One region of the Mesorhizobium waitakense genome, then DNA from elsewhere that is predicted to be linked to it. Evidence: riboswitches for the same ligand, from Rfam matches in the RefSeq annotation. Region 1 holds a riboswitch; the other holds the start of a gene.

Region 1 (5,684 bases):
GCCAGCACTGTCTTAGCCTCCAGGTGGGGCACCACCGCGACGCCATCGCGGTCGCCGATCAGTATGTCGCCCGGCGAGATAGTCACTCCTCCCAGCACCACCGGAAATCCGACAGTGCCCGGACCATTGCGCGCCGGCGAGTTCGCGATTACCCCGGCACAGTAAACCGGCAATCCGACCGCCTCGATACCGACAATATCGCGGACGAGGCCGTCCGTGATGAAGCCGGCGACGCCCTTGTTGCGCGCCATGCCGAGCACCAAATCCCCAGTCACCGCGGCACCGGCAAAGCTGTCGGTGGCCGCGACGATGATATCGCCACTTACGGCGGCATCCAGCGCCCCAAACAGCGCGAGATTGTCGGCGGGGCCGCAGTGACAGGTCACGGCGACGCCGGCCAGCATCGCAGTACTTGGCGACAGTGGCTTGATTGCGTGGTGCAAGGCCCCGCGCCCACCCATGGCGTCCACGACCTGGCTGACGGGCACACCGGAAAAGGCACTGATGATTTCTGCTGCAGGCCGTTCGAAACGGCGCTTGATGGTGAGCAACGGCGGGTCTTCAATCATGGTGGCGGCCTCATACCCTGAATAAACGAAAGACATTCCGGCCCGAGGCCGCTAAGGCTCCGCGCCCCCATCAGCGCCATGACCCGGTCGATCTCGTTGCGGTAGATTTCCAGTACGTGGCGCACCCCCTCTTCACCGGCGACTGCGAGCCCCCATAGTTGCGGCCGGCCGATCAGACAGCAGGAGGCGCCGAGCGCCAGCGCCTTCACCACGTCGGAGCCTCGCCTGATGCCGCCGTCGATCAGTACTGGAATGCGGCCGGCGACAGCCGCGACGACTGCCGGGAGCGCGTCCAGCGACGCGGCGGCGCCGTCGAGCTGGCGTCCGCCGTGATTGGACACGATGATGCCGTCGATACCGCGCGCCACGGCCTCGGCGGCTTCGGCGGGATGCAGGATACCCTTCAGCAGCAGCGGTCCTGACCAAACGGTGCGCAACCAGTCGACGTCGGCCCAGGAGAGCCCGGGGTCGAGCAGTGCGGCCATGCGGCCCGCCAGCGCGCCGACCGTCGCTGTCTCGCCGGGACGCACGTAGTTGCCGAAGGTCAGCTTCGGGAGTCGGGTGCGCATACGCAGCAGCCACGCCGCCTTGGTGGCGGCCGCCAGCGTCCCTGTCACGCCGAAGCGCGGCGGAATGGCAAAACCATTGCGGATGTCGCGTTCCCGGTTGCCGAGCATCTGATTGTCGATGGTGAGCACCAGCGCGTCGTATCCTGACGCACTTGCACGATCCACCATTTCTCGGGTGAAGCCGCGATCGGTATAGACGAATACCTGCATCCACCGCAGGCCGTTCCCAGTGGCCGCTATGTCCTCCAGCGTGCAGGTCGAGCCGTGGCTGGCGCAGTAGAAGGTTCCGGCGGCTGCCGCGGCTCGGGCTGCTGCGCATTCGCCGTCGGGCCAGAACAGACCGGCCAGGCCGGTTGGCGCAATGCCGAGCGGGATGGCAAGCTTCGCTCCGAAGAGGTCTAGGGAAAGATCCCTTGTTGCCGCTCCATTGAGTGGTCGCGGCAGAAGGGCAACCTCGTTGAAAGCCCGCTCGTTCCGGCGCAGCGTTCGCTCATCTTCGGCGCCGCCGTCGGCGAAGTCGAACACCGGGCGCGGCAAAGTTCGCCGCGCGGCGTCGCGGACCGCGGCCACGCTGTACAGGCGCTTCAGCGCTGCCGGCGAAGCATGCGATGCCGCAACGGGGGCGCCGCCGTTGACCAAAGGGGCTAGGTTCGAGAGAGTCGAGGAGCTACTCACGGCTTCTTACCACCGATGCGACCGTGGTGCGTCGGTCCACCGCCTCCCGGAACACGCATGCGGCAGAGCGTCCCCTCGAAGGAGGGCTCGCTGCCGGTCGCCAGCACACCGGCATTTGTCACCCAGAGCATCTCGCCCGAGAAGACGCAGTTGGTCGTTGCCTTGCCGCAAACGAAGAACCCTTCCGCTGTGCCGTCCGGTCTGAGCACATGAATCCCGTTGGCGGCTATATCCGTAACGTAAAGGCGGCCATCGGCACCGATCTTAAGCCCGTCGGGGATCGGGTTCGTCCCGGGCAAGCGGCCAAGGTCTTCGACGAAACCATCCGGACGCTGCCGCTTGACGCACCCCGTGTAGGACTCAGCCCAGACGATCGAGCCGTCGGCCTCGATCGCCACTCCATTCGGGAAGGTCGGCTCGTCGAAGTCGAGAGTAAGGTACGCACTGCCATCGGGGTTGACGGCAAAGATGTAGCTGGGGTCCGGATTGCCGGGGTTGTATGTGCCGGGATCGCTGAAGATAAGCCGGCCATCAGCGGCAAATACGAGATCGTTTGGACCGTTCAGCCGAATGCCCGCAATTTCGGTCAGCAGGATTTCCGGCTTTCCGCCTTCGGCAACTCGCTGGATCGATGGCTTTGTCATCTCTGCGGCGCGCCAAGGTCCGGTCGTGCCGCCGTTCTGGCAGACATAGAGAAGGCCATCCGATCCGAGAACGCAGGCATTGGGCGCTCCCGCAACATATGCGAACTGGCGAGCAGTTCCGTCATGATCTATGGCCGTCAGCTGGCTGCGATAGCTTTCGACGATGACCACGCGCCCATCAGGGAGCACCGTCGGGCCTTCGGGCCAGCCGAGGCCGCTCGCGACAACCTCGACTGCCAGCTTTTCAACCTCGTTCATCGTGCGATCTCCAGACCGACAGCCTACCAAGATTTGTCGGGTATCATCCAGCCTGGCGATCTGGCGTTCAGCCGGACCCGGCGACTCGAAAGACAGTTCCCCGGACGTGCGGCTAGATGGGGTCCCACAAGCCACCGCCCACCCACGCCGCCGACGAACCCCGGCGGGGCGCGGTGCCGGGCGTGCCGACCACGGAGGTTAATAAATTTTGAAAGTCCGCCTCCAAGCCGTCCTCTTCGGCCGACAGGGGTCTCACTTGATGGAGAGCATAGTCGGCCATCAACCGGGATCTCTGATTGACACGTCATCAATACCGCCAAAGGGCCTCACTTGAGCATGCCCATAATGCGGGCGTTGTGTGCCGCTATCCGCGCTTCTGTCATAGCCGGATGCACATCACCCTCAAAACGGACACAACGCATACAGAGACGTGCCTTGGCCTCGCTTGGCACCGCTGTGACCCGGCCGCAGCACCGACACTGATATGATGTGACACTGGGGGTCCGCGCGCTGGTGGTCGGCCTCACTTTGTCGTCTATCTTGTCGGCCCTCAACCTCCCTTTGCAATTCTGATTGGTAGCTTCAGATCGATCATCCGAGCCTGCAGGAGGGAGAGCGCGAGTTGGTCCCTTGCATCGACCCACCGGCTATCGTCGTTGGCGACGTCACCATCGCAGAACACCAGATGGGGCTCATCGCTCCCGCGCTCGAGCTTTGGACCAAGGTCCAGCTTCTTCAGCAGACGGTAGGCCTTGGCTGTCGGACCCGTCTCAAGATCGAACCGGGTCTCCCAGAAAAATCCGTCGACGTCGTCGTCGTAATCTCCGGGATCGATCTCGTGTTCCTCCCAAATGGCGCGGCGTTCGGCCTCAGCCTCGTGTGCGATGCCCTCGCTGATAAAGAACTCCCGCCAGGTCGGCGGCGGGGGGCAGAAGGTCCAATGACCGACAGTCAGCAGGTAGCCCTGTTCGCCACCGTCATACCAGCACATGGTCTCGGCGACCTGCGCCGGGGACGCGAGCAGGGGCTGGCCCGTCCTACCAACGAACGCTCGCGCGTCCTTGACGAACGCCGCGGTGAGCAGACTGCCTGCTCCGATCAAAAAACCACGTCGTGAGAGCATAAAAACCTCCAGAGTTCACACACGCATCTGGAGAGAGACCTACTGTTGCCTCAAGTGAGGCCACATCATTGTCACCACCGTTGCCGGTCAAGGCTGGTTGGCGGGGCCGAAGCCCCCTCTGGATGCAGGCTGATGCATAGCAAATGAGAACCGGCTCAACAAGAGTGGCCTGCCTCGATCTACGCGGCGCGGCCTGACCTGCCGATCTGGTTGCGAAGGTCCGTTCGCAGATTAGTGGGCCCCCACAACCAGCCTGCCTTGGCCTCCCGAAGGGGGCAGGCGACAACTCTACTGCGCAGCCATCGGCAACTCGCCGATGTGATCCTTGCAGGTGCCCAAGTACTGAGAGGCCATGTAACCGCTGAACGGCTCCGCGATGTGCCTCGATGTCACCGCTCGGATCGTGCCGTCTTTCGTGGGAGAAAGCACAGTCGTCAAATTCACACTGCCTAGTGGCGTCCACTCCAGAAATACCACGCTCTCAAAGCCACCTCGCTGGGCAATGATCTGCGCCGATCCCTGATTTCCGATCAGCTGCGCACGGTGCGCCGAAAGGTCGATAGCAGCGAACGCCAATTCAAATCTTGTCGAGCCTACCTTCAGTCGCTTTTAATCACGATGGTCCGGGTAAGTGTCGTCCGTAGCCGAAAATGCCGACTCCGTGAAGGCGCAGCCCAAATATGTCGGGCTCCACTCAGCAGCCTCGGCAGACATCGCCGAGCTACCCATCACCATCGCTGCCAACGCGACGATCAGACGCTTCTCCACAACGCTACCCCCTCAACCCGGCTCGCCGCTCGCGACAGCACTGCCGTGCCGGTTGCCGGGCCATGCCGCCCGCGTCCTTACTGGCCTGTCCGCAAGCATTTCGTTCATTGGCAGGACGCGCGGAATGCCGCCGCCTTCCTAATCGGGGCGACGCCGTATTTCTGCTGGACCCACGTGACCTCACCGGCGATCCGGTTGAAGACGTAGATTTCCGTGACGTTGAGCGGGTAGGCCGCCAGCACCGCCCATTCCGTCGGTCCATCCAGCAGAGTGATAACCGTTGCGCCATCCTGCTTTGCAGTGAAATGTGTGCCGGTGGCGTCGCCGATCGTAACGTCGAGCGTTCCGTCATCGCTGCGGATCAGCGCCAGCCGACCTTCTTTGATCCCGTCCTCAGTCCAGCCGGATTTGTAGTAGGCTTGTCCCTTGGACGGGCCGCATTCCATGATGGTCGTCGTGGCGCGCGCCACGTCGGTGAAGCCAAAGGCAAGCGCCGCCGCGAATATCAGTTTTTTCATCGTTTGGACTCCGTGACCTGCACTTCTGAAAAGGTTCACGTTCTTCACGCCCGTTCCGGCAGGACCAGCTTACACAAGTCATTGGGACGCAAGGTACTGTTCATGGCCGCAGCCAGTCGTGCCAAATTTCGCGTATGATGCGCTCGCGCGGTTCTAGTCAAATACAAGATTCTCATTGTGCACCCTTATTACCCTTGCACAATCCGAAGCTCGTGTAGACTTGGCCGACCAAAGTCACGACCTCGACGAAATCGCCGGCTGCAGCAACCTTGGCCATCATGCTATGGGACGGAACGGCGATATTCAGGAAGGCGCCGCTCACAGAAATAGTGGCGTCATAACTATCGCAACCCGTTGAGTCGCATCGGGCAATGGTCTTTCGGTCGAGATCGATGACATCGAATACCGTCGTTTTCGCGGGCTGGCAGCCGGACGACTGACAGATGTATTTGGACGTGATGTCACAACGGAGCGTCTCGGCAGTAGCCAGCGAGTTTCCCAACAGGACCAGTAGAGGTGCGCCCAGGGCGGCAATCAATCTCATTGCATTCCTATCGCAT
Region 2 (5,684 bases), on a different contig from region 1:
CGCTGGCGATGGAGGCCGCCCGCACCGGCGTCGGGCTCGTCGCGCTGATCGAACGCAAGGGGCTTGGCGAGACAATCGATCTCGATGCCGCCTACAAGAAGGGGCGGCTGCTGTCGCCGATCAACCACCCCGATCCGGCGCACCTGCATCTGACCGGCACCGGACTGACGCATCTCGGCTCGGCCGCGACACGCGATTCCATGCACAAGAAGCTCGGCGCCGACGGCGAGGAACAGCTGACCGATTCCATGAAGATGTTCCGCATGGGGCTGGAGGGCGGCAAGCCGGCGAAAGGCCAGATCGGCGTGCAGCCGGAATGGTTCTACAAGGGCAACGGCACGATGGCGGTGGCGCCAGGCGCCGCACTGCTGTCGCCGGCTTTCGCTAAGGACGCCGGCGAAGAGCCGGAAGTGGCCGGCATTTACGTCATCGGCGACGACGGCGCGCCGTTCCGTGTCGGCTTCACGCTGTCGAACGAGTTTTCCGACCACGTCACCGAGCGCGTGAACTATCTGTTCCTGGCCCACTCCAAGCTGCGCAACGCCTCATTCGGGCCGGAAATATTGATCGGCGACTTGCCCTCCGACATCCGCGGCAGCTCGCGCATCTATCGCGACAACGAGGTGCTGTGGGAAAAGCCGTTCCTGTCAGGCGAAGCGAACATGTCGCACACCATAGCCAATCTCGAACACCACCACTTCAAATATGCGGCTTTCCGCCAGCCAGGCGACGTGCATGTGCACATGTTCGGAACGGCGACGCTGTCCTTTGCCGACGGAATCAAGACCGAGGCCGGCGATGTGTTCGAAATCGAGGCCAAGGATTTTGGCCTGCCGCTGCGCAACCCACTCGAGATCGAGCAGCCGGTCAAGGTGGCGGTGAAGGCGCTTTGACAGCACGACCTCCCCCACGAGTGGGGGAGGTCGGCCGTTCGAATCTCAATAAATATCGAAGTCGAAGTACTTGGCCTGGATCTTCTTGTAGGTACCGTCGGCAACGATGGCGTCTATTGCCGCATTGAGCTTGTCGCGTAGCGCGGTGTCTTCCAGGCGAACGGCAATGCCGGCCTGGGTCTCCGTACCCTTGACGTCGCCGACCAGCTTGCAACAGCCTTCACTTGCCTTCTTCAACCAGTCCACCAGCACGAACTTGTCAGAGATGACGGCATCGAGACGGCCGTTCGTCAGATCGGTGATCGCCTCTTCCTGGGTCGGGTAGAGTTTCGCCTCCGCGCCAGCCTTGCCGTAGACATTCTGGGCATAGTCGGCCTGCGTGGTCGAAGCCTGAGCGCCGACCGTTTTGCCGGCAAGCGCTGCCGGTTCGGTCGAGGTGAGTTCGGTATCCTTCGGCGCCACCAGCGCGAGCGGAGTCGTATAGTATTTGTTGGTGAAGGAGACCTGCTTCTTGCGCTCCTCGGTGATGCTCATCGAGGCGATGATGGCATCGAATTTCTTGGCCTGCAGGGCGGGGATGATGCCGTCCCAGTCCTGGGTGACGATCTCGCACTCGACCTTCATCTGCGCGCACAGCGCATTGGCGATGTCGATATCGAAGCCAACAACATTGCCGTCCGGGGTGATGGTGTTGAACGGCGGATAGGCACCCTCGGTACCGATCTTCAGTTTCTCAGCAGCCTGCGCCGACAGAGAGCCGGCCGCCATCAGCAACACGGCAGCACCTGCTGCCGATATGATCCATTTTGAAATCCGCATTTTCTTGGTTCCCCTTGAACGCCGCCAGCTTGGCGACCAGAAAGCCAGCCAAGCATGACGAGCCAGCGCAGGCAAGTGTATTGCCCGACGGGAATTGGGTTCAGCGCGCTGGGCGGAAATGCTTGGACAGCTTCAGGCCTTGCGCCTGGTAGTTGGAGCCGAGATCGGTGCCGTAGAGCGCCTGCGGCCGCTTCAGCATATGCTCGTAGACCAGCCGGCCGACGATCTGGCCATGGTCGAGGATGAACGGCACTTCGTGGCTGCGCACTTCGAGCACTGCGCGACTGCCGGTGCCGCCGGACGCCAAATGGCCGAAACCCGGATCGAAGAAGCCGGCATAGTGGACGCGGAACTCGCCGACCAGCGGATCGAACGGTGTCATCTCGGCGGCGTAGAGCGGCGGCACATGCACCGCTTCCTGGCTGACGAGGATGTAGAATTCATCGGGATCGAGCACCAGTTCGCCGGCGCCGCTCTTGTGGATCGGCTCCCAGAAGTCGACGACCTCTTGTGCCGCGCGCTTGTCGACATCGACGAGACCGGTGTGATGCTTGCCGCGATAGCCGACCAGGCCGTTCTGATCGCCGTTGAGATCGATCGACAGTGCGATGCCGCCGCCGGAAATGTTCGGCGGCTCGGTTGCGACCAGCATCTCGGCGCGATGCAGGTCATGCAGCTCGGCTTCCGAGAGCAGTGCATTGCCGGTGCGGAAACGGATCTGGGACAGACGCGAACCGGTACGCACGACGATCGGAAAGGTGCGCGGGCTGACCTCGAGATAGAGTGGGCCGTGATAGCCGGCGGCGATCTTGTCGAACTCGTGGCCGCGATCGGTCATGACGCGGGTGAAGATGTCGAGCCGCCCGGTCGAACTCTTCGGATTGGCCGAGGCCGAAATGTCCGCCGGCAATGCCAGGCTTTCAAGCAAGGGCACGATATAGACGCAGCCGGTCTCCAGCACCGCCCCCTCTGCGAGATTGATCTCGTGCAGCTGCAACCGGTCGAGCTTTTCCGAAACCTTGTGGTTGGGACCCGGCAGGAACGAGGCCCGCACCCGCCAGGCCTTGTCGCCGAGCCGTAGATCCAGGCTCGCCGGCTGGATCTGATCGGCATCGAACGCGCGCGCCGACTTCAGCGCGCCGGACCGGAACAGCGCCGAAATGTCCTGATCGGGAAGAATGCCTGTCTGCCGCAAGGCTCCACTCCTAGGCCAGGCGATTTTCTGTTCGCAGGTTCTTGCCGCAAAACCGTGGAACACTGCTGCGGAACCTGCTTGGTACAAACCTCTTAATCAAGCCGGCAATTGACGCAAGCGTGGCGCGGGTCTAAAGGGTCGTTATCCCGTGGTGATTTGGCCGGTCGGCTTGCAGCCACGTTAAACAAGTCGCTAAAGGACCGTCGGGCCGCAAGGCCGTATGGACCGGTTGCGACTTTCGCGGCCGGTTTTTTTGTGTCTGGAACAAAAGCGATGAGCACCAAGAAGCGTAACTGGAAGCCTCAAACGACACTCGTGCATAGCGGAACCCTGCGTTCCGGTTTCGGCGAAACCTCCGAGGCGATGTACCTGACCCAGGGCTATGTCTACGAAACGGCGCAGGCCGCCGAAGCCCGCTTCAAGGGGGAGGAGCCGGGATTCATCTACTCGCGCTACGCCAACCCGACCGTCGACATGTTCGAAAAGCGCATGTGCGCGCTCGAAGGCGCCGAGGACGCGCGCGCCACCGCATCCGGCATGGCCGCGGTGACGGCCTCGCTGTTGTGCAGCGCCAAGGCCGGCGATCATATCGTGGCAGCACGCGCGCTGTTCGGCTCCTGCCGCTGGGTGGTCGAGACGCTGGCGCCGAAATATGGCATCGAGGCGACGCTGGTCGACGGCACCGACATCGCCAACTGGGAAAAAGCGGTCAAGCCGAACACCAAGCTGTTCTTCCTGGAAAGCCCGACCAACCCAACGCTGGAAGTGGTCGACATCGCCGCGGTTGCCGCGCTTGCCAATTCGATCGGTGCGCGGCTGATCGTCGACAATGTCTTTGCCACGCCCCTGCAGCAGAAGCCGCTGCAGCTCGGTGCGCACATCGTCGTCTACTCGGCGACCAAGCATATTGACGGCCAGGGCCGCTGTCTCGGCGGCGTCATCCTGTCGGACAAGAAGTGGATCGACGAGAACCTGCACGACTATTTCCGCCACACCGGCCCCAGCCTGTCGCCGTTCAATGCCTGGACGCTGCTGAAGGGGCTGGAGACGCTGCCGCTGCGCGTGCGCCAGCAAACGGAAAGCGCCGGCAGGATCGCGGATTTCCTGGCCGAGCGGCCCGAAATCGCCCGCGTCATCTATCCCGGCCGTGCTGACCACCCACAGGCGGCCATCGTCAAGAAGCAGATGTCGGGCGGCTCGACGCTGATCTGCCTGGACGTCAAGGGAGGCAAGCAGGCGGCCTTCGCCTTGCAGAACGCGCTCGACATCGTGCTGATCTCCAACAATCTTGGCGATGCCAAGAGCCTGATCACCCATCCGGCGACGACTACGCACAAGAATCTGAGCGACGAGGCGCGTGCCGAACTCGGCATCGGGCCGGGCACGCTCAGGCTGTCGGTCGGCCTGGAGGATACCGACGATCTTCTGGAAGACATCGAACAGGCGCTGAAGTCGGCAAAGTAAGAAGCCTTTGGCTATCAGGCGCCGGACGGCGTCTCTTCCAGCTCGGCTGCCTTGGTGCCGATGGTCATCGCGTTGCCGCGCCAGTCGACGGCGCCACCCAGCCAGCCGCGCGCCCACATCGCCGGCAGGATCAGGTCGCGCATCATGATCGCCGCGACCATGCGCGGCGACAGGTACCAGCCCTTGGACCAGGCCAGGGCGCACTCCGGAAGGTAGAAGGCCGCCAGCACGGCAATGGCGGTTGCCGAGAGGCTGAGGCCGGCGCTTGCCGCCGCCAACAGCGCGAGTGCCAGCGGCACCACTGCCCCGGTCAGGATTTCGGGTGCGAAAAACCATGGGAAGGTGACGCGGCGCAGGCGCGCCCAACGGGCCTGACGCGACCAGATCTCGTCAAAGGTGCGCCGGCCGAGCGGTTGCTCGAAGGGCGCGGCGACGAGATTGACGCGCAGGCCAAGGCCATTGACCAGCTTGGTCGCGGCAGCGTCCTCGGCGATCTCGGCGGCGAGCGCACGGATGCCGCCACTGGCGTCGAGCATCGGCTTGTTCCAGAGCATGCTCTTGCCCTGGGCAAAGCCGAGGCCAAGCGCCTCGCCGGCATATTGCCAGCGCGCCTGCAGCGTGTTGAGGAAAGCGCACTCGACCTCGGCCCAGAAGCCAGCGGGCCGCGAGCCGATCGGCGTCGAGCAGACAAGGCCGGTGTCCGGCCGCCATGCAGCCATCAGGTGCTGGACGTAGTCTCTCGGCATCAACACGTTGGAATCGGCCAGGACAACCCAATCGTGGCGCGCCGCCTCCCAACCCTTGACGCAATTGTTGAGTTTCGGGTTGGCGCTGATGCGGTCGTCGCCGATCAGCAGCCGCGCCGGCACCTTGGGAGAACGGGCGATGGCGGCACGGATCAGCCTGACCACCGGATCGTCGGCATGGGCGACGCAGAAGACCAGTTCGTAGCGCGGCCAGTCGAGCGAGAGGGCGCGCTCCAGCGTCTCCTGCGTGAACGGCCCGACACCACGAGATGGCACGATAATCGACACCGGCAGTGGCTTGCCGGCCGGCGGCGCGATGGTGCGGTGCCGCTTCAGACGCGAAGCGGCGAGCAGGATGCTGGCGAGGTTTGAAAGGATGAGAGCGATCGAAAGCGAGGCGGCTATGAGGGTGAGTTCCATCGAGACCTGGCCACTCCAGAAAAGACGGCCCGCGTGATGGCCGTTTTCAATAGTTCGACAGAGCGCCGAGTCGCCCGCTTCGTGCACACCACCATTGTCATGTGTCACTTAAATGACATTCTTTGTCGGCACCTGCCTTTCAGGCCG

Evidence for each region. A riboswitch is a leader RNA that binds a small molecule or an ion and turns the genes downstream of it on or off. The one in region 1 is predicted to bind S-adenosylmethionine.
Region 2: linked by a shared signal. The riboswitch ahead of AC07FD_RS20330 (O-succinylhomoserine sulfhydrylase) and the one ahead of AC07FD_RS16135 (hypothetical protein) in region 1 are both predicted to bind S-adenosylmethionine.

The regions. Positions count from the first base shown of each region.
Region 1 covers NZ_JBWKME010000069.1:30,895-36,578, forward strand. Annotated here, with positions in the region: gene AC07FD_RS16120 (RraA family protein) at 1-569, opposite strand, end outside; gene AC07FD_RS16125 (alpha-hydroxy acid oxidase) at 566-1,813, opposite strand; gene AC07FD_RS16130 (SMP-30/gluconolactonase/LRE family protein) at 1,810-2,715, opposite strand; gene AC07FD_RS16135 (hypothetical protein) at 3,266-3,838, opposite strand; SAM-I-IV-variant riboswitch at 3,870-3,969, opposite strand; gene AC07FD_RS16140 (hypothetical protein) at 4,127-4,414, opposite strand; gene AC07FD_RS16145 (hypothetical protein) at 4,711-5,124, opposite strand; gene AC07FD_RS16150 (hypothetical protein) at 5,297-5,662, opposite strand.
Region 2 covers NZ_JBWKME010000094.1:57,070-62,753, forward strand. Annotated here, with positions in the region: gene araD1 (AraD1 family protein) at 1-893, shown strand, start outside; gene AC07FD_RS20320 (ABC transporter substrate-binding protein) at 939-1,712, opposite strand; gene AC07FD_RS20325 (2'-deoxycytidine 5'-triphosphate deaminase) at 1,813-2,907, opposite strand; SAM riboswitch at 3,046-3,123, shown strand; gene AC07FD_RS20330 (O-succinylhomoserine sulfhydrylase) at 3,181-4,371, shown strand; gene AC07FD_RS20335 (ceramide glucosyltransferase) at 4,386-5,537, opposite strand.